4 regions of the Paenibacillus sp. p3-SID867 genome follow, and region 1 is predicted to be linked to each of the others. Evidence: predicted binding sites of a transcription regulator. Region 1 holds the regulator's gene; each other region holds the start of a gene.

Region 1 (5,549 bases):
GTACAATGCGTAGTTTCATGAAGTTCCTCCTTCATTTCTGTATGAAATTTTGTCTATCATGTTGCAACACAATAATACATATAACAACGATATATAGGGATGCATGTAGTTTATATGCTCATTTTGTACAAGTATGAGTATATCACATCTTATATACTTTTTCATGCATGTCTGTGAAAATATTTAGAACAGTTTTTCCATATTATTTCTGAATACGCTTACAATTATAGAGAAATAAGAGAGGAACCCGCCAATATTAAAGGGCCCCTCTCTGCTTCTTATTTATTGATTTGGAAGAATAATGTCATTACCGATGGTGTTACCGTCTTGAAAACGATAAAACCGATAACCGCGCTGACCGTTGTGTTCATACTGCAGCTGCCAAGCATACTCGCCCTCATACATTCCAGGCAGCAGCCGCTTAATTTCTACGCCAGGCAATTCGTTATAAATCTGATCCCGCATCTGGTCTTCAGACAACCCCGTATTCAGCAAAACGGATTGGACAGCCTCGGCACCTGCAACAGGTACGTTGTCATCCGTAAATTTCACCCATACCATACGGTCTTGATTGTCCTGATCCTTCCCGCTTATCACCCAGTAGTTATTGTCCTCGCCCCACACCGATTTATAGGTCTTCCCGGACGTAACCAATTGGCCATGCTGTTTGGCGGCAGCAATTGCCATTCTTTCTTCATTCCAAGCATCTTTCATCACATATGAATAATAGAGCTGTAAACCAAGCAGTAACAGCAGCACGCCGGATACACTCAGCAATATCCACTTCGTTTTTTTCTTCAAATCCGTCTTCCTCGCTCCCCTTGATTATTCCCTAGAGGGTTGTAAGACGCTCAAAGGCACGCTGCGCTTCCCGGCGGATACGTTCCTCATCGAGAGTAAGACTCGCGCCATTCTTCACTACCTGCTTGCCGTCAACCCATACATGCTCAACATCCTTCGCACTGGCGGAGTAGATAGCATGAGAAATGTAATCCGTCTTCGGAAGGAAGTGCGCCTGATCCGTGTTCAGTGCGATCATATCTGCCTTCATACCTACCGCAAGCGTACCAATATCCGTAAGGAAGGCTGACTTGGCTCCATATTCTGTACCCATCCGAAGCGCTTCGGATGCTGGAATTGCGGTTGGATCCCCGCTTACTCCTTTATGGATCAGTGCGGCCAGCCGCATCTCTTCAAACATATCCAGATTATTATTGCTGGCAGGTCCATCGGTACCCAAAGACACGGTGACCCCGGCTTTCAGCAGTTCAGGCACGCGAGCGATGCCGCTGGCAAGCTTCAAATTGCTGCCTGGATTATGCGAAACCATAACTTGATGTTTGGCCAGAATTTCGATTTCTTCATCGGTTAGATGGACGGCATGCGCAAGCAGCGTTGGACGGGAGAACATGCCAAGCTTCTCTAGATGGGCAACAGGGCGAAGTCCGTAGTCATTTACATTCTGAGCGACTTCCGTTTCCGTTTCGGACATATGCGTATGCAAAGGCAAATTCAAATCATGTGATGCTTGCACGAATTTTTCGATGAAATCCGGCGGGCACGTATAGGGTGCATGCGGTGAGATCATCGTCGTAATCCTACCGTCAGCCTGACCATGCCAGTCTTTCGCGAATGCAACCGCCTCATCCAACTTCTGCTGCTGCACCTCAGGCGGACATAATCCGATGACACCGCGTGTCAGAACGCCGCGCATGCCTGAGTCCTCCACTACCTTTGCAACCTGATCCATATGATCATACATATCCACAAATGTCGTGGTTCCGCCTTTGATCATCTCCAGCACGGAGAGTGAGGTTCCCCAGTATACATCGTCGGCCGTGAATTTGGCTTCCATCGGCCACATTTTTTCCTGAAGCCATACCTGTAGTGCCAGATCGTCGCCATACCCGCGAAGAAGCGACATGGCCGCATGTCCGTGCGTGTTCACCAATCCAGGCAGGAAAAACAGATGGGTTCCGTCGATGATTTCTGTTCCCTCTTGGACAGTCGGCTCTTCTTCACCCAGGTAGGTGATCCGGTCGTTCTCCACGACCATATATCCGCGTAACACGGATCTGCCTTCCTCTAGTACCGCAAACGTTCCGTTTTTAACCATCCACTTCGTTGTCGTCATGTGCTGCATCCTCCTTGCCGTTATCCAAATAATAGGCCAAACTCTGCAAATCGGTAGTAAAATCTGCCGTATGAATCCGGATATGGGATGGAGCTTTCAGGATGGTCGGCGCAAAATTCAGGATAGCCTCGATGCCTGCCGCGATAAGTTGATTCGCTACATTCTGCGCCTCAAAATCCGGAACGGTGATAATCCCGATACGAATGCCGTACTCATGAACCGTCTTCTCCAGCTCCTCCATCGGCTGTACGACCAAATTGTTAATTTTCATACCAACTTTGGGAGAATACGAATCGAAAACCGCCACAATCTTCATATTGTCCTTCAGAAATGCATTGTAATTCGATAATGCATGTCCAAGATTACCGGCCCCAATCAATGCGACATTGATCTTCTGGTCCAGCTTTAGAATCTGGCGAATTTTCTCGATCAGATAAGATACGTCATATCCGATCCCTTTCCGTCCAAAATCACCGAAATACGCTAGGTCCTTACGAATTTGAGCAGGATTGAGGTCCAGTTTCTGCCCCAGTTCCTGGGAGGAAACCGTGGAGACCTCCCTTTTCTGAAGCTCATTCAAATAGCGCAAGTATACAGGTAATCTGCGGACCACGGCTTCCGAAATTTTTTCCGATTTCATGCATGCTCCCCCTAATAATAGGTTAATAACTACATTTGTTTGTGCTCGTTCATGGTTTCACTTTATTCAGCTTGGTTCTCTATGCCTGCCTCTTCCTGCAGCCATTCCGAAATTCGGGGAACGATCCCCTCTGTCGGCATGTGCTCCATCTTCGGTCCAGGCAAGGAATATAAGAAATACTTCCCGTAATAGGATTCAATGACCCGAGTATCGTAGACGATGACAATTCCCTTATCCTGCGCGGTCCGTACCAGTCGGCCAAATCCCTGTTTGAAGCGAATGACCGCTTGCGGAACCGAAAGCTTCATAAACGGGTTCTTCTTCTGCTGCTGCAGAAGCTCGCTCTTGGCTTCGACCAGAGGGTGATTCGGCGGTTGGAACGGCAGCCGGACGATGGCGAGGCAGGTGAGCGCCTCACCGGGTATATCTACCCCTTCCCAGAAGGAGCTGGTGCCCAGCAGAACCGAAGCGCTGCTATCCTGGAATCTCCGGATTAACTTGGTACGGCTGGTTCCGTCCATCCCTTGTCCCAGTACCGTAATATCGCTGGATCCCAGCGCCTCCTTCAAGGGCTCATGCACCTGACGCAGCATGCGGTACGAGGTGAACAGGACAAGCATGCGACCATGCGTTGCGATGGCCGTATCAGCCAATGATTGCACAAGTGTATTCACAAAGAGTGCATCCCCGACCGAGCCCTTCACGCTCGGAAAATCGCGCGGCACAACAAGGAGAGCCTGCTCCCTGTAATTAAACGGGGACGGCAGCAGGACCGTGTTCAGGTTGCCGTTATCTGCCGCTTCCTGAAGACCCAAATTCTCGATCATGAACTGAAACGATTTGTCCACCGACAAGGTCGCCGATGTCAGGATCACGCTTTGTTTTTTGTCAAAAAACAATTCCTTTAAGTGGGTGCTGACATCGACGGGCACCGCATAAAGCTGCAGCGATTTGCCGCGGAAGTTGCCGTTCGCCTCCATCCAGTATACCGTACCCTCATCGTTCAGCGACATGAAGGTCCTCAGGTCCTCGCGGTGTGCCGCCAGGTCCTTAAACAGACCCGATAGGTCTGTTAACAGACTGTCCGCGCTGTAGTCGTCCAGATCTTCCTTCATTTCGGCAATCAGCTTATCACCCTTGCGAACGACATCGCCCAGCGTCAGATGAATTTGATGCTCCAGCTCAGCCAGCGAATTCCAATCCTTCGGCTTCTTCAGAGGCGATAAGCGAAGCGAGAATTGACCGGCATCCCCCGGAGTCGCGTCTCCGCGCTCCGGAAGCAGTCCGAACAATTGATCGCTGAGCCGGTCCCAATTCTCTTTGACGGTGATCAGATCCGGATAAATCCGGTCGATGACGGAAGACCACTCGACAGCCTTCTCATGGGATGACGCTTGCAGCAGCTGGCGAAGAGCCGGAAGCTGACCGCTGCGGCTGTCTTTGTACATACGGGTCAACGTGTGGACAACCGAAAAATATTTCATCTGCAAGCCAAGGTGCTTGCCGGCGACGTCCTCCAGATGATGCGCTTCATCGATGACGAGACGGTCATAACTAGGAAGCAGCTGGTGATTCGCTTTCACGTCGGTGAACAGCTTCGAATGGTTCGTAATGACAACATCCGCGATGCCCGCTTCATGTTTGGCCCTGTGATAATAACATTTGCGGAACCATGGGCAGGCACGGCCCAGGCAGGAATCCGAATCACTGGAAATGGTCTCCCAGAAATCCCCTCCGCGACCGCCAAGGTTCAGCTCCTCATCATCCCCGTTCTCCGTCTGGGTCAGCCAGACCAGCATCTGCGCCGCGGTGATCACATCTTCCTTCGGGGTATGAAAATCTCTTCTATTTATTTTATGTTCAAATTTTCTCAAACACAAATAATGGCCTCTTCCCTTGAAAATAGCCGCTTTAAAAGGAAAAGGAACAACCTGGGTGAGCAGGGGAATATCCCGGTCACGCAGCTGTTCTTGAAGGTTGATCGTATGCGTGCTCACCATAACCTTCTGTTCCTGCTTCACGCTTTGATAAATCGACGGCAGCAAATACCCGAGGGATTTGCCTGTTCCCGTGCCGGCTTCGATCAATAGATGTTTATTGTTATCGAGTGCCTGCATCACTTCCTGGAACATCATGTCCTGGGCATCCCTGCTCTCGTAATGAGGCAGCGTTTCCTTTAGACGTTCACGGACATCATTCATGTATTGCTCAAAGCTTACATCAGCCAAGGGATTAGGCGCCGTCTCATCCCTGGCAGGAGCAATATCGTTCCAATCGTCAACAGCCAGGGCGAATTGACGATAGTACGTATGGGTGTCTCCGGCTTGTACTGCCTGGAGCTCCCTGTCGGCACGGATGCCGTCAAAGAACCAGGCCAAGTCGCTGTCCTCGTCGGCAAACAGGTCGCTTAACCGCTGCACGGTAAGCAGTGGAAGCTCATCGATCTCCTCCAGGCATTTCAGCAGCGCATAGGCTGTGGCAAGTGCATCGCTGTCCGCCTGATGCGGACGGTCATGCTCCAGGCCGAAATGAGAGGACACCATCCCAAGCTGATAAGAAGGCAGCGAGGGAAAACATATTTTTAAGAAGTGCATCGTATCTAGAATTCGGCCGCTGAACGGTAAATAGCCGCAGCGATCGAGTGCATTTTGCAAAAAGTTAAAATCAAAAGCGACATTATGCCCAACCAATACAACATCGTCGAGCATGGGCACGAGTTCCATCATCATTTCTTCCAATGACGGAGCATCCGCTACATCACTGTCGGAAATGCCG
Region 2 (5,549 bases), on a different contig from region 1:
AGGATATTTTGCAGGCTGCCATGAAGCTCTTCGCCGAGAAGGGCGTGGACGGCGTATCGGTGAAGGAGATCGGCGCGGCGGCGGGTGTAACGGATGCGGCGATCTATAAGCATTTTACGAATAAGGATGCCGTGGCAGCGGAGGCGTTCGAGGAATACTGCAGCAGCTATACGCGTCTGGTGGATGATTATGCGTCCCGCCCCGGCTTGTTTACAGAGCGGCTGTCTGCGCTCGTCAACCGGGTGCTGGCTTCGTATGACGAGGATAAATACGGCTTGCTGCTCTTGTCCCAGCATCACGAGCTGTTTACGGAGGTGCTTAAAAGCAGAGGACGTCAGCCGCTGGACGCTTTGCATGATCTGCTTGAGCAAGCGGTGTTGCAGGGGGATATTCCGCCGCAGAACACGCGATTAACCGCTGTGTTGATCATCGGTGCATTCAGCCAGCTGGCGATCGCAACGATGCAAGGGGAGCTGGAGGAACCTTTGTCGCCGCTGGCACCTGAAGTGACGGCGCATTTATTGGCATTAACAGGTTTGGGAAAAGGTCCGGCGTGACCTTTTCTTTTTACCATCAAGTTAGTGTTTGTTAACTAAATTATGAGGGGGAAGAAACATATGAAAAAGGTTTTAATTATTCAAGGCAATCCCATTGCGAACAGCTATGGCAGCCAGTTGGCAGAGGTCTATACGAGGGGGGCGGCCGAATCCGGGGCGGAGGTGCGGGAGCTGGTGCTTTCGGAGCTGGAGTTTGACCTGAATCTCTCCGGTGGCTATAAGGGTAAACAACCGCTGGAGCCGGATTTGCAAAAAGCGCAGGAACTGATCTCTTGGGCGGATCACCTGGTGTTTGTGTACCCGAATTGGTGGGGAGGCATGCCGGCGCTGCTCAAAGGGTTCATCGACCGGGTGTTTCTGCCGGGCTTTGCCTTTAAGTACCGCAAGAACTCGCCCTTGCCCGAGCAACTGCTCAAAGGGAAAACGGCCCGTCTGATCGTCACGATGGATTCGCCGTACGTCTACTACCGTTTCTATCTCGGCCAGCCGGGGCATCAAATGATGAAACATTCCATTCTGAAGTTTTGCGGCGTAGGCAGCGTGCGTGCCACGAACATTACGCAGCTTCGCAAAATGCCTGAAGTGGCAAGAAAGCAATGGCTTGAGCGTATACTCAGAATGGGACGGAAATTAGCCTAAAGCTGGCAGGGTGTGTGATGTACAGTTCCTTCCAATGGCTTGACTTCTCGGGCAGGAGGATTATAATTCATACAACAAATGAAACGACCAAAGAATTGAATGGGTCATGTTTCAAAATCAAATCTTGATGTATATGCCGGGGAATAGGGCCCAGGCGTTTCTACCAGGTTACCGTAAATGACTTGACTACATGAAGGTTGAGAATCCGCTCCCCAAGCCCGGCTTTGCATAAACATCGAAGCCGGGCTGCAAGATCGCCTGAAATGGGATCTAAGCACGTTTTAACGGATGGGGTGATGTGCAGACTATTAGCAATGCATGGCTGCCGCGTGTGACTTCTCTTCCTCAATGGATATAGTTGCAGGCAACCCGGGCAGATACGCTGTCCGGGTTGTTTGGCGTGTTACGCAAGATCGATTTTGTGCTTTTACAGGTTCATTATAAGAAAAACGTCTACCGACGACCGCAGTAAGAAGAAGTTTTTATTGCGAGATTAGGAAGTCACAAGCTTCCGAGTTTATACATTCTGATATCTAAAAAAAGGGGAGCGTGCAATCATCATGAGTTCAATCCAGAGACAGAAACGATACGAGGTCAGCCGGCAGTTGGGGAAGGTTGCCTTAGGACAGGAGCCCGCCGACCTGGTCATCAAGAGCGGCACGCTGGTAAATGTGTTTACAGGCGAGCTTCAGGAGCGAGTGGACGTGGCCATGGCCTCCGGACGCATTGCTTATATCGGCAACGCGGATCACACGATCGGGGAGGGGACTCGGGTTATTGAAGCGAATGGCCGATATATCTCGCCGGGCCTGCTTGACGGTCATATGCATGTGGAGAGCACAATGCTCACCGTGACCGAGTTTGCCAAGGCGGCTATCGTTAGCGGAACGACCGGGGTTTATATGGATCCCCATGAGATTGCCAACGTATTCGGCATGGAGGGCGTGCGCTGGATGCATGAGGAAGGGCAGCAGCTGCCGATGAAGGTGTTCACCACCGTTCCTTCGTGTGTGCCGTCAACCTTCGATCTGGAGGATGCCGGGGCGCAGCTGGGCGTAGCCGACATTGAGGAAGGGCTGACATGGCCCGGTGTTGCCGGGCTTGGCGAAGTGATGAATTTCCCGGGCGTCGTGTATGGCGATCCGACCATGAGCGGGGAGATCGAAGCGACGCTGCGTGCAGGCAAGACGGTGACCGGGCATTTTCCGGCAGAGGATGACCGGATGCTGCAGGCATATATGGCAACAGGCGTAAGCTCCGACCATGAGACGGTAACCCGGGAGCAGGCTTTGGAGAAGGTTCGCCTCGGCATGCATCTGATGATCCGCGAGGGTTCGGCATGGCAGGATGTGAAGGAAGTGGTTAAGGTCATAACGGAAGATAAGGTGCGTACAGACAATATTTCTCTGGTTACGGATGATGTGTATCCGCAGACGCTGCTGAGACTCGGACATATGAACCATGTGGTCCGCCGCGCCATGGAAGAGGGCGTGGACCCGGTTACGGCGATCCAGCTGGGAACGATCAACGTCGCTCGTTATTTCGGGATGGACATGGAGCTTGGCAGCATTTCACCTGGCAAAACGGCGGATATTTTGCTGATTGATGATCTGTTGAGCATGGTGCCTTCGGTCGTGATCACGGATGGCGAAGTGGTTGCAGAGAACGGCCGACTCGTGAAGGCGTTCCCGGTATATCAATACCCGGAAAAAGCCTTTAACTCGGTTCGGCTGCAGCGTTCGCTTACTGCGGATGACTTTCTGCTGCGCAGCAAATTCGATGCAACTCGCACGGAAGTGAACGTGGTGCGCGTCATCGAGAACAGCGCCCGTACCGCTAAAATGACAGCGGTGCTCTCCGTGGAGCAAGGCCTGATCCAGCCAGACCTGGATCAGGACGTGGTTCAGCTGGCATGCATTGAGCGCCACGGCACGACGGGACAAATCTCGCTCGGTTTTGCGAGCGGCTTCGGACTGAAGTCCGGCGCAGTTGCGTCCACGGTAGCGCATGACAGCCACAATCTACTGGTGATGGGCACGAATGCCGAAGATATGGCACTCGCGGCGAATGAGTTGGCGGCGTGCGGTGGCGGCATGATCGTAGTACGGGATGGCAAGGTGCTGGCGAAGGTGGCGATGCCGATTGCGGGTTTGCTGGCGGATCGTCCGGTTGAGATCGTAGCGGAGGAAGTCGCAGCACTGGAGGAGGCTTGGAAGGAGCTCGGATGCTTCATTCATGCCCCGTTCATGACCTTCTCGCTCATTGCGCTGCCGGTGATTCCGGAAATCCGCATTACCAACCGCGGGATCGCGGACGTAACCGAATTCAAGCTCATCGAAACCGAGATTGGCGCGGTTCAATAAGGGCGCAGATATACCGAAGCAGGTTGGCCTGATGGCGAACCTGCTTTTTTGTAGTGTAAATACAGGGTTTTAAAATGCGAGCAGAGACAGCGAACCGTTCCATATTCCTCGATGAGCACAAAATCGCAGTTCACTTAGTGATTTTCGTCACAAATTTATAACTTTTTGCCCCGGTTTCTATCCTGATATTGTGATGTTTATCACAATCCTTTAGGGCGTGGTCTGCGACAATACAAAAAGAATCAAATTTGAAGTGATCACGTGAGCTAAAGGAAGGGGTATCTGATATGGATCCGGTTATGCTGGCGCGAATTCAATTCGCATCGACAACCATTTTTCACTTTATTTTCGTACCGTTGTCCATCGGATTGGCGTTTCTGATTGCCATCATGGAGACGATGTATGTTGTTAAAGGTCAGGAAGTCTACAAGAAAATGGCCAAGTTCTGGGGAAAGCTGTTCCTGATTAACTTTGCGGTCGGGGTTGTGACAGGGATTCTGCAGGAATTCCAGTTCGGCATGAACTGGTCGGATTACTCAAGGTTTGTCGGCGACGTATTTGGCGCACCGCTTGCCATTGAAGCGTTGCTGGCGTTTTTCCTCGAGTCGACTTTTATCGGACTGTGGATATTCGGTTGGGACCGTTTATCGAAGAAGGTCCATCTGCTCAGTATCTGGCTGGTATCGTTTGGGACCCTGATGTCCGCATTCTGGATTCTGGCAGCGAATTCGTTCATGCAGCGACCCGTCGGATTCGAGATGAATAATGGGCGGGCGGAGATGAATGATTTCTTTGCACTGATTACGAACGGTCAGCTGTTGGTGGAGTTCCCGCACACGATCTTCGGGGCACTGGCAACCGGGGCGTTCCTCGTTGCAGGTGTGAGTGCCTACAAGCTGATGAAGAAGCAGGATTTGGATTTCTTTAAGAAATCATTTCACATCGCCATCGTGATTGGGCTCATCACCTCCATTCTGGTTGCGGTATTCGGCCACCAGCAGGCGCAGTATCTGGTGGATACGCAGCCGATGAAGATGGCCGCTGCGGAGAGCCTGTGGGAAACGAGCGATGATCCTGCGCCTTGGACGGTCATTGCGGCCATCGATCCGGATAAGCAGGAGAACACGATGGAGTTTAAAATCCCGTATTTGCTCAGCTTTTTGTCCTACAGCAAGTTTTCCGGTGAAGTCATCGGGATGAAGGAGCTGCAGGCGCAGTACGAACAGCAATATGGTCCTGGAGATTATATCCCTCCCGTGCGCACAACATTCTGGAGCTTCCGGATTATGGTGGCCGCCGGCAGCGTCATGATTCTGCTGGGATTGTACGGAGCGTGGCTGATGCTGCGCAAAAAGGTCGAGAAGGCCGGCAAGTGGTTCCTCAGACTGATGCTGCTGGGCATTTCGCTGCCGTTCATCGCCAATACGTCGGGATGGATTATGACGGAGATCGGACGCCAGCCTTGGACGGTATTCGGACTGATTACCACGGAGAACAGTGTTTCACCGAACGTCAGCGCAGGCTCGATCTTATTCTCGCTGATCATGTTTACTGCCATTTATGCGGTGCTGGCAGCCGTTATGGCGTATCTATTTATCAAAGTCATTAAGAAAGGACCGTATGCGGCGGAGGAAGAGGACCACCACGCAAGCGATCCGTTTAATAAGGAGGGCTACAATGCTGTCTCTTAACGAACTGTGGTTTGTGCTCGTTGCCGTATTGTTTATCGGGTTCTTCTTCTTGGAGGGCTTCGACTTCGGGGTCGGGATGTCCACGCAGCTGCTGGCCAAAAATGATACCCAGCGCCGGGTGCTGATCAACTCGATCGGCCCGTTCTGGGACGCCAACGAGGTCTGGCTGCTGACGGCGGGCGGCGCCATGTTCGCCGCTTTCCCGAACTGGTATGCGACGCTGTTCAGCGGCTTCTACATTCCGCTTGTCTTTCTTCTGCTGGCCTTGATCGGACGCGGGGTGGCCTTTGAATTCCGCG
Region 3 (5,549 bases), on a different contig from region 1:
TCTGAGCGTACCACTGCGCTTTTGCCGCCTTTTTCACAAGATCCTGCGGGAATGCTTCCGTCCCCGTGAATACATACGGAATATGTGCCGCAGCCATCATTTGCACCGTATCCTTGTGATGGAACGCTTTGCCCTGCTGCTGTTTGCCGACACCGGACGTACTGGTCATATGCCCTAATGGCGTAGAGTACGAAAGCTGCGCACCGGTGTTCATATAGCCTTCATTATCATATTCCAGAATGATCAGATTATGGCCCCGCAGCGCCGTCCCGATGGCCGAACCCATCCCGATGTCCATGCCGCCGTCGCCGGTCACCATGACAAAAGTGAAATCCTCGGGAACTTCGATTTCCCCGCGGCGTTTCTTCTCAAGGAACGCTTCTACCGTGCCGGATAAAGTAGCCGGTCCGTTCTGGAACAAATTATGAATGAAGCTCTGCTTATGCGAGTTATACGGATAACCCGTTGTTGTGATATAAGCGCAGCCGGTATGGAATAAAGTAACGACATTGCCTTCAATCCCTTTGAAAAAGAGCTCCAGCGCCGGGAAAATACCGCAGCCTGGGCAAGCTCCGTGGCCGGAAGCAAACCGTTTCGGTTTCGCCGCAAGCGCCCGCATCGGCGGCACTTTAACGGATAATTTACTTGTCTCTTCATCCACCTTTACAGTGATCAGGCCAGATTTAAAGCTGTCTCCATTCATCGGGGCAATGACCGGCTGCAGTCTTTGCTTCTCAGCTCCCGGTGTTTGGCCGTAATAATCAAACGCCACTTTGGCATAACCGAGCTCCATGGCCTCGATCGTCAAGGCAAAAAAAGCTTCTGCGTCATCCGCGTAATAGTCTTTCCCGCCAAGTCCAAATATGCGGGACAGCACAATAGGCTGCGGACCACGGATGTCCTGCAGGGCCGCTTTGACCTCATGGGTCAGATTGGCCCCGTGCGCACCGTAAGAATCGGCACGTTCGCCAACCAGCAGCGCTTTGACACCTGTCAACGCCTCGCGGATTTCTCTCGCCGGGAACGGCCGGAGAATATTCGGGCTGATTACGCCCGCTTTGATTCCTTTCGCCCGCAGCCGATCCACGACGTCTTTGGAGGATTCGGCCGCCGAATTGAGCAGGAATAAAGCCACCTCCGCGTCTTCCATTCGGTACAGATCAAGCGGCGAATAGGATCTTCCGGATAAAGCCGCGTATTCCTCTGCCACTTCCTTGAATACCTTGCCCGCACGGTACATGGCGTTGGACTGTTGGAAGTGGTTATTCATCAAATCGTCGCCATTCATATAAGCCCCAACAACGATCGGGTTGTTCTCGTCCAGTACATGTGGATATTCAGGCGCCTTTTCCCCTACAAACGCCTGAACGGTTTCCCGGTTCGTAAATATGTGTACCCGGCGTTTCTGGTGCGATGTGAAGAATCCGTCATAAGCTACAATGACCGGCAGGCGTACGTCTTCATGTTCCGCGATACGCAGCGCCATGATATTCATGTCATACACGGCCTGCGGTGAACGGGCGGTCAAAATCACCCAGCCCGTATTCAGGCCGTAGTAAAGATCCGAATGGTCACCGCGAATATCCAGCGGTCCGCTGACCGCACGCGTCACCAGATTCATGACCATCGGGAAACGTGTGCCCGCCTGCACAGGAAGCTGTTCGATCATATACAGGAAACCATTCGCGCTGGTAGCATTGAATACCCGTGCTCCGGCTGCGGCCGCACCGTAGCAAATCCCCGCCGATCCATGTTCGCCGTCAGCTGGAATCAGCTTGATGTCATGTTCGCCGCGTGTACGCATCATATCAAGATATTGGGCGATTTCCGTAGATGGTGTAATCGGAAAATAACCCATAATGTGATAGTTAATCTGGGCAGCCGCCAAGGCAGCCATTTCGTTGCCCGATTCGAAGACTGCCGTTTGAGCGGCCGCCAGCTTGTTCTCCGTTGTTGTTTCTTGAATTTGCATATTCATGATCTGACTCCCTCCGCGGTTAAATAGGGAAATGATTGCGGCACACGGTGCTGCTCCGCATAATGCGGCTCTTCTAACATGGCAGCTAAAGCGGTGGTCGGACAAGCTTCGATACACTTCAAGCAGCCTTTGCAATACTGATAATCGATGCCTTTCATAAACATCTGCATATTCCCGCGCTTATCCGGCTTCTTCTCCCACACGATGCAGAAATCCGGACATACCGTATCGCAGGCGGCACAGTGAATGCAGTCCTCGATCTTGTACTCTGGCAAATATCCCTGCCGGGAGCCGCTAAGATCCTTCAGGACACTGTTCGCGGTAACGTTCAGAATCCCGCCCAGCTCCTGCGTTTCATATCCAAGCACCGGCTGCGGTCTTGCGAAAGCGATTTGGTTTATAAGCTCTGAGCCATTTCCCAAGGAAAGGAACTGAACTTCGTTATATCCTCTATCAAAAGTCCGCACATTCGCTTCCACGAGGTGGGGCAGCTTTTTCTCAAATGTTGTACGGATCACCTGCCGCATATCGTCCGGGTTCAGGAAGCTGCAAATCCGGAACAATGCCCCCAGCATGGCCGTATTCACTTTGGTTTTTTCCTCAACGGAAATCTTCAGCGCATCAACTACAGCCAGCGTTCCCTGCGTCATGTTCAGATCAACGGCCACTTCGGATAGGTCTCGCGCCGTATTCACCAACGCCGTTCCATCAGGCTGTAATCCGCTTATGACATCGATCGTCTTATACAATGCTTCATGAAATACACCGACGACATGCGGCTGCTCAATGGGACTGTGATCGCGGATTTCCACCTCGGAATCGCAGAACCTTACGAAGCTCTTCACCGGCGACCCTTTTTTCTCCGAACCATAGCTGGAAAAATTCGAACCGTTAAGTCCGGAGCCGGTCACCCCGGCTTCGGCCAGCATTTTTCCGGCCAGATTGGCGCCAAGCCCGCCGATGGATTCGAGACGGATCTCGAAAAATCCCAGTTCATTCTTTTGAGGTAAAATCGACATGTTCTCTCCTCATTTCTTCTTAGGTCATTAATTCCAGTTTAAAAGAAGAAACTGACCGGGTTTGTGATTATACTCACAACTTAAGAAATTGTGATTCCAATCACTATGTCGGTTGTGGGAGCGAAGTATACTGTCTTCAACAGTCCAATTGCGAGGCAATCTTATACTGACCTTAAGGCAAAAAATCACGAAATTGGAGGAGAAAATAATGAATAACAACACCCAAGAGACCTTAGAGCATCAGCCGTCCATGTTCTGCTTTCAATGCCAGGAAGCATCCAAAGGAACAGGCTGCACCATTGTCGGAGTATGCGGCAAACCCCATGATGTGGCAAACCTGCAGGATTTGCTGATTTATCTGCTGAAAGGCATCTCTTTTCTCAGTCTGGATGTCCGGCTGCCGGAGGTGCTTGAACAGCGCGTATCGCTGTTTATGATGGACTCCTTGTTTGCAACGATTACGAACGCCAACTTTGACCGCGAGGTTTTTGTGGGAAGAATCCGGGAAGCGATCGAGCTCCGCGGCGAGGTGCGCACCTATTATAACGAACAATATCCGGAAGGAACCGCCAATCTCCCTGATGCCGCCGTCTGGCAAGCGGATAACGAAGCTTCTTTTGATGAAAAAGCACGTACGGTGGGTGTCCTCTCGACCCGCAATGAAGACATCCGCTCGCTGCGCGAATTGATTACTTACGGCTTGAAGGGGATGGCTGCTTACACGTACCACGCGCTTCATCTGGAGAAGGATGATCACGAATTAAACCGTTTTATGCGCCGTGCGCTTGCCGCCACGCTTGACGACAGCCTGGAAGTGCAGGATCTGGTCGCTTTGACGATGGAAACCGGTAAATACGGCGTAAACGCCATGGCGATGCTTGATGAAGCGAACACCTCGGTTTACGGAAACCCGGAAATCACGAAGGTCAATATCGGGGTAAGAAACCGGCCCGGCATTCTCATCAGCGGCCATGATCTGAAGGATTTGGAGGAGCTGCTGAAGCAGACGGAAGGAACCGGCGTGGACGTATACACGCACAGTGAAATGCTGCCTGCCCACTATTATCCGGCATTCAAGAAATATGAGCATTTTGTAGGCAATTACGGGAATGCCTGGTGGAAGCAGAATAGCGAATTCGCAGCCTTTAACGGACCGATACTAATGACGACCAACTGTATCGTTCCGCCGAAAGACAGTTATAAGGACCGTATCTATACAACAGGCAACACGGGGGTTCCGGGTGTCCGCCATATTCCAGAAGGAACAGACGGTGCTCCCAAAGACTTCTCCCTACTAATCGAGCAAGCGAAAGGATGCCCGGCTCCCACGGAGCTTGAAACGGGTGAGATCATCGGCGGTTTCGCTCATGCCGCTGTCATGAACGTGGCCGATCAAGTCGTCGATGCCGTGAAATCCGGGGCGATCCGCCGCTTCTTCGTCATGGCAGGCTGCGATGGACGGATGAAATCCCGCAGCTATTACACCGATTTCGCGGCTGAACTTCCAAAAGACACGGTCATTCTAACTGCAGGCTGTGCCAAATACAAATACAATAAACTGGATCTAGGCGAAATCGGCGGTATTCCGCGGGTCCTGGACGCTGGTCAATGCAATGATTCTTACTCCCTCGTCGTGATTGCATTGAAGCTGAAGGAAGTATTCGGCCTTGAGGATATTAATGATTTGCCGATTTCCTATAACATTGCCTGGTATGAGCAAAAAGCGGTTATCGTGCTGCTTGCCCTGCTTTATCTTGGCGTTAAAAATATTCATCTGGGCCCTACGCTCCCTGCATTCCTGTCGCCTAACGTTGCCAAAGTCCTCGTGGAAAACTTCGGCATCGGCGGCATTACCAATGTGGAAGATGACATGAAGATGTTCCTTGGCGCCTAATTAGTAGTCGAAGAAAACCTGATAAAGAAAAAAGGGCATGGGTTATGCAAGCAATGATCTGCTTGGTAACTCATGCCCTTTCAAATTAAATAAGCCGCTTCCACTCAACAAGGAAATCCTTCCACGTCGCTATTTTTCAATTTACCTATCAATGTAACACCTTAATTCTTACCACCATAGCCCTTGTAAGTAGCGTAAACTGCATCTGCATATTGATCCGCCAGAATAGGACGTCCATAAGAATCCGTAGCTCCCGGATACCAGTTATCTCCACCGTTGTAGTGTAATAATCCGTTATAGATATTTCCAAACTTCGTAATCTTCTCATTTAAAATTAACGCACCCAGATATACCTGCTCTTGTTCACTACTATGATTATACGCACGGCCAAATTTTGAGTTGAATTGAGATAAATACGCATTGCGTGTGTTTGGTTCGACCTGCATCAATCCGTCGCCGGCCGATGGACTACCTGGTAAACCTGCGCCAAAGCTGCTTTCCTTTTTGATAACAGCACTTAGCAATAAAGCAAAATCTCCGCCTTTCCCATAGGCATTGTCCGCATTCATGACATATGTCCATATATGGCTTGGAACCTCGGCAGGCTTTGTTACTGTAGGAGGTGGTGAACCCGTATAAATCTTGACCGATGACATTT
Region 4 (5,549 bases), on a different contig from region 1:
ACGAAGTACCTTGGCGTTAGCTTCATTCCGGAACAGGAAGACAAATATGCCATGGTGACTTATTCTCCTGAACCTGGCGTCATGCTGGAGGATGTGGAGGAACGCGCATTAAAAGCGGAGAAATTGATCCTGGATCAACCTGGAGTCGAAACGATGCAGTACTCCATCGGCGGAAGCAATCCGCTTGGTATGGGATCAGCGAATTCCGGATTGTTCTATATTATGTATGACCCGGACACGAAAAACTTCGAAGATGTCAAAAAAGCCCTTGTCGAAGATCTTGCCAAGGAAGTACCGGACGGTACTTGGTCCAATATGGACATGGCAGCCGGCGGCTTTGGCGGCAGCCAGTTAACGGTTAACGTCTTTGGCGATTCTCTGGAGCAGATCAAGCCGGTGGCTGATCAAATTGCTGAGCTTGCCAACAAGGATACAGCCACCTTCGAGAATGCAGAGACCAGCTTGTCCGAAGCGTTCGAGCAGTATACGCTGGTTGCTGACCAAGAGAAGCTGAGCTCCCTTGGCCTGACCGCAGGACAATTGGCAATGAAGCTGTCTCCCGTACGGGAACGTCCGGTCTTGACCGAAGTCAAAATTGAGGACAAGACTTACAATGTTTACATTGAGACGGACAGCAAAACCTATAAGAGCATCAAAGAAATCGAGAACGAAACCGTCACCTCTCCACTCGGTATCGAAGTGCCGATCAAGGATGTGGCCAAGGTGGAAAAAGGAACGACTCCTGACTCCATTATGCGCATCGACGGGAAAATGGTTGTAACCGTCACAGCCGATATCCTGTCCAGCGATGTTGGGTCGGCCTCCACCAACCTGGAGACTGAAGTGAACAAGCTTGAACTTCCAGACGGCGTATCCGTCCAGTTCGGAGGCGTTACCGAGCAAATCAACGAAACCTTCGGACAGCTTGGACTCGCCATGCTGGCAGCCATTGCGATTGTATACTTTGTGCTTGTGGTTACATTCGGTGGCGGTCTCGCGCCGTTCGCCATCCTGTTCTCGCTGCCGTTCATTGTCATCGGAGCCATTATCGGCTTGCTTGTTACAGGCGAGACACTGAACGTGTCTGCACTCATGGGCGTACTCATGCTGATCGGTATCGTCGTGACCAATGCGATTGTATTGATCGACCGCGTGATCCATATGGAACGCGAAGGCATGAGCACCCGCGAAGCCCTGCTTGAAGCCGGCGCTACCCGTCTTCGTCCAATTCTGATGACGGCACTCGCAACGATCGGCGCTCTCCTGCCACTCGTATTCGGTTGGGAGAACAGCGCAGGCATCATTTCGAAAGGACTCGGCATCACGGTTATCGGCGGTCTGATCAGTTCGACGCTGCTCACGCTCGTGGTGGTACCTATCGTGTACGAGTTCCTGATGAAGTTCAGCAAGAAAAGAATCGAAGATTAATTAGAACATCAAAGCCCCGGCTTCCTACATTAGGATGCTGGGGCTTTTTTTGGATGACTATGATATGGTCCTGGCTCGCTAATGTACCAGCACAGCTTCCCTGGAATGCTTCCACGTCTTCAGCATATTCAGATCCTGTGCGAGGAACTCCTCAAGCAAACTGAATACCGACTGATAAAGCGGGCTTTCCGTGGAGCCTTTTAGATCCTTGCAGAGGGATGGCACCCATGACAACAGATGCTCCTCCAGAAACTTCTCTTGAACCTCCATCAATTGCAGCATGCTATGTTCACAATACGTATTGTTCAGCATACGGTCATGAAGCAGTGTCATAAATTCCAGTTCAATGGCTATATGATCGTCCGCTTCCCCGTGCAGTTTATTAAAGGCAACACCGGCGGATGCATAACAATCGGCTAAATCCTGAGCGCATCCATCCTTCGTGTAATGAGACTTTGCCGCTTGACGCTGTTTGGACTGCTGAAGCAATCGGCGGTATTCCGCCCCCTCGTATTCGCAAATCCGAACCAATTCCTCAGGTGAGCGTCCACATAAATAGGTCATCAGGTCCGTACCGGCCTTCGAACACTCCGCAGCCTTGCTAATTCCGCTTCCGCGGCTCCATTCCGCAATCATAGACAAGCTGGGCCAATTGCCCAAAAAATCGATGAGCAGCTCGTAGACCGTACCCCGGTTTTCAAGCCATCTGTGACAGACGTCAGGCACCTCCAAAGTTTGAACAGGTGATATCGCCATATCGAACCTCCTATTGGTAACCTTTCTTGTTGGATGTGATATCCTTGACAGTATATCTTAGATGAACGTCTAATGAAAGCAGTTTGAAATGATTTCCGAAAATTTCGGAAAAATCAGGAAACTTTCGGAAATCTAGAATGTCACTACTCGCTTTCAAGGGGAGAAAGCTTTTGTCCACAGCTTCAATATACTGGATCCCGAAAGCGTTTTCTGTGATACTTCTCACAAATCCTTGAACTTATCCACGCAGCTTGTCCGGTTGACATGACCCTTACAATGCATTGACTCCCGTTCGGGGAATGGCTACAATGTGACCATGCATGCTATAAAGGGGGATTTCCATGATCGAACCGCTTAAAGATTCTTTCGGTCGGGTCCATGATTATATTCGTATCTCGGTGACAGATCGATGCAATCTTCGATGTGTCTATTGTATGCCGGAAGAAGGGATGGAATTCCAACCTCCCGATCAGATTATGAGTTATGAAGAGATCGCAGCGATCATGCGCGTACTTGCCCCGATGGGCGTCTCCAAAGTACGCCTTACCGGCGGCGAGCCGCTGGTACGCAAGGACCTGGAATCCTTGGTCCATATGATTGCTTCCATTGAAGGAATTCAAGATATATCCCTGACTACCAACGGGATCATGCTCCCCTCCAAAGCTCGCCTGCTTAAGGAAGCCGGACTTACCCGAATCAACATCAGTCTGGATTCGCTTCATGAGGATCGCTACGCGCGCATTACGCGCGGCGGTCAAGTGCGTAAAGTGCTGGAAGGCATTGAAGCCGCTTATGAAGCCGGCCTGGATCCCATCAAACTAAACATGGTGTTAATGAAGGGCTTCAACGAAGACGAAATTCGCGACTTTATCGCGCTGACGTTCGATCGTCCCCTACATGTCCGCTTTATTGAATACATGCCGATCGGGCAAGCGTCCGATGCCTGGCGAGATTCGTATCTGCCGCTCAGCCGGGTATCTGAAGTGTGCCAGGAGGCGGGTTGGACCATTCTGGAAGAGCAGGGGCCATCCGGCAACGGACCTTCACGAAATATGAAGGTGGTTGGAGCTACAGGAACCTTCGGTCTGATCCATCCGGTCAGCGATCATTTCTGCGATTCCTGCAACCGCCTCAGGCTGACGGCTGACGGCCACATCAAGGCTTGCCTGTACTGGTCCGACGAATTTAACGTGCGCCGCGTCGTCGATGATCCTTCCGCGGTGGCAAACCTGTTCCGCAAAGCGCTGGGTTCCAAACCGTTGAATCATGAAATGGCGCTCGCGCTCGAGAAAAAAATGCAAAGCCATACCCCAACCGTCCGGCGTATGTCACAGATCGGCGGGTAAACCGTCGGCTGTGCGTATAATAGCCGAAGGCAGTCATATGGTTGTAATTAAAATCCCCGCCAAGCATTTAGCTGGCGGGGTTATTTTTTAAAATAAATACCGTTTCGTCGTGCTTTTGCACACCTTTATTCAGCTATAGAAATCTACTATCTATCCTCAGGCAAGTCGGCATTCATCAGGCCGGCTGCTGCCTCGTATTCCCCAGGCGTGTTCATATTAAATAAAATTTTGCGCGGATCAAGGCCCGTAATTGCCTCTAATTGCTCCTCGTGCACGAAGACGGCATTCAGCTCCTGCACCCACTCCACCATGCGAAGTTGTCCCTTGATCAGCCTGCGTTCAAGGCCTTCTACGATTTCTTTGCGATATACCGCCAGCAGCGGATGCACCCTGCCTTCTACAACAGGAATTACAGCATCGGCTGTGAGCTGCTGATTCGCCAGATTCAGCAATCCCCGAAGGAAACGCTCATGGATATGGGGCATGTCGCACGCAGCGACCATATTCCATGTGCTTTGGGATGACTTGAGCGCGGCATGAAGTCCCGCCATCGGGCCTTGCCCGACATAAAGGTCGGGAACGCATTCCAACCCGAGAAATTGATAAGATTCGGGGGTATTGGTGGATAGGATGACGCGGCCGCTAACCTCGTCAAGCGCCTGGACCGTTCGCTCGATCAAACTCATTCCCTGCATGGGCAGGAGCGCCTTGTTTCTTCCCATTCTCCGGGAGGCTCCACCTGCAAGTACGATACCCGTCACCTGATCTGGCGAAAGGCCGACATCTACGGGTTGACAGCTCATATGTTCTACCAGCCTTTCTTACACGTTGTAAAAAACTCGATTCAGTTTATAGGTTAATAACCAGAATAATGGAAAATCATTTAAAAGATGGTTTGTATCCCTTTTCAATGCGTGATACATTGAAAGGGAAAGCGGCTTTTTTTCGATGCCGCGATTGTGGATTGTATTCGGTTTGAAAGGAATGACCTACTTGCGGAATATGGACAACGCCCAACCTTCGCTGATATCGCTCAAGCTGTTCAACTTCTTCATTTACGGAACCATGGTCATCTTCACCGGTTTCTTCCAGTTATATTTGCAAGACATCGGCATGAGCAAAATTGAAATCGGCAGCCTGATGGCGATCGCGCCATTTGTGTCCATCTTCGCCAATCCGTTCTGGGGATTCTGGGGTGATCGGGCGGCAAACATCAAGCGGGTGCTGCTGATCATGATGACCGGTACGCTGCTGCTGGTTCAGCTTGTATTTCAGGCGAATACCTATGCAATGATATACATGACAATGATTTTCTTTTATTTCTTCCAGACTCCGATGTTCTCGCAGACAAATTCGCTGATTCTAACCTATATTGAGGGGACGCAGCAAAAATTCGGCTCGTTCCGGCTATGGGGCTCGCTTGGATGGGCACTGACGGCCATCGCTGCAGGGCCTGTCATCGACCGGCTCGGGTCGGGGCGCATCGCCATCGTGTTCTCGATTATGCTGCTGGTGGCGGCCGTGTTCATGTTTACGCTGCCCTCCATCCAGAAGACGACAGCATCGGCATCGGTAAGCCTTAGAGGACTCAGCAGACTGTTCCTGAACTCCTATTTTGTCTGTTTTATCCTGTTAGGCATTATGGTATCCATCCCGAACACAGCCAATAACACTTTTATGTCCCTTTACATCCTGGAGCTTGGCGGTACCAAGCAGATGGTGGGCCTTGCGATCTTCTTCTCGTCGATATTTGAAGTGGTGATCTTCATTCTGTTTGATCGCTTCCTGAAACGGAAAATCAATGTCCTGGTCGGCTGCCTGACGATTGTCAGCCTGCTCTTCGCCCTCCGCTGGCTGCTGATGGCTGAAGCCAACAGCGCGCTGGAGGTGGCCATCATCCAGCTCCTGCACTGCGTAACCTTCGGCGGCTATTTCTATGTCGGCGTACAGCTGACGATGCTGTTTGTGCCGACGCCGTATCGCGCTTCCGGACAAGCGATCTATACCTTAAGCTGGAGC

What was found. Region 1 encodes Rex, which represses fermentation and respiration genes when NADH is low (regulators of the CRP and FNR family bind a similar motif). Its sites were predicted from a motif close to TTGTGAAATATTTCACAA; they were not measured.
Region 2: a site for Rex is predicted at 3,748-3,765, ahead of M4D81_RS26905 (cytochrome ubiquinol oxidase subunit I). Genes of this name have one in related genera too.
Region 3: a site for Rex is predicted at 3,059-3,076, ahead of hcp (hydroxylamine reductase). Genes of this name have one in related genera too.
Region 4: a site for Rex is predicted at 2,395-2,412, ahead of M4D81_RS26540 (TorD/DmsD family molecular chaperone). Genes of this name have one in related genera too.

Annotation. Positions count from the first base shown of each region.
Region 1 covers NZ_JAMBDM010000024.1:42,556-48,104, reverse strand. The annotation lists gene M4D81_RS30455 (hypothetical protein) at 1-19, opposite strand, end outside; gene M4D81_RS30450 (cell wall elongation regulator TseB-like domain-containing protein) at 283-801, opposite strand; gene M4D81_RS30445 (amidohydrolase) at 833-2,134, opposite strand; gene M4D81_RS30440 (redox-sensing transcriptional repressor Rex) at 2,109-2,774, opposite strand; gene dinG (ATP-dependent DNA helicase DinG) at 2,837-5,549, opposite strand, start outside.
Region 2 covers NZ_JAMBDM010000016.1:123,925-129,473, reverse strand. The annotation lists gene M4D81_RS26920 (TetR/AcrR family transcriptional regulator) at 1-557, shown strand, start outside; gene M4D81_RS26915 (NAD(P)H-dependent oxidoreductase) at 618-1,196, shown strand; purine riboswitch at 1,304-1,405, shown strand; gene ade (adenine deaminase) at 1,757-3,559, shown strand; gene M4D81_RS26905 (cytochrome ubiquinol oxidase subunit I) at 3,847-5,250, shown strand; gene cydB (cytochrome d ubiquinol oxidase subunit II) at 5,237-5,549, shown strand, end outside.
Region 3 covers NZ_JAMBDM010000002.1:615,180-620,728, forward strand. The annotation lists gene M4D81_RS05965 (thiamine pyrophosphate-dependent enzyme) at 1-1,978, opposite strand, end outside; gene M4D81_RS05970 (2-oxoacid:acceptor oxidoreductase family protein) at 1,975-2,997, opposite strand; gene hcp (hydroxylamine reductase) at 3,206-4,891, shown strand; gene M4D81_RS05980 (carbohydrate-binding protein) at 5,053-5,549, opposite strand, start outside.
Region 4 covers NZ_JAMBDM010000016.1:35,294-40,842, forward strand. The annotation lists gene M4D81_RS26535 (efflux RND transporter permease subunit) at 1-1,428, shown strand, start outside; gene M4D81_RS26540 (TorD/DmsD family molecular chaperone) at 1,507-2,184, opposite strand; gene moaA (GTP 3',8-cyclase MoaA) at 2,526-3,530, shown strand; gene mobA (molybdenum cofactor guanylyltransferase) at 3,677-4,333, opposite strand; gene M4D81_RS26555 (MFS transporter) at 4,479-5,549, shown strand, end outside.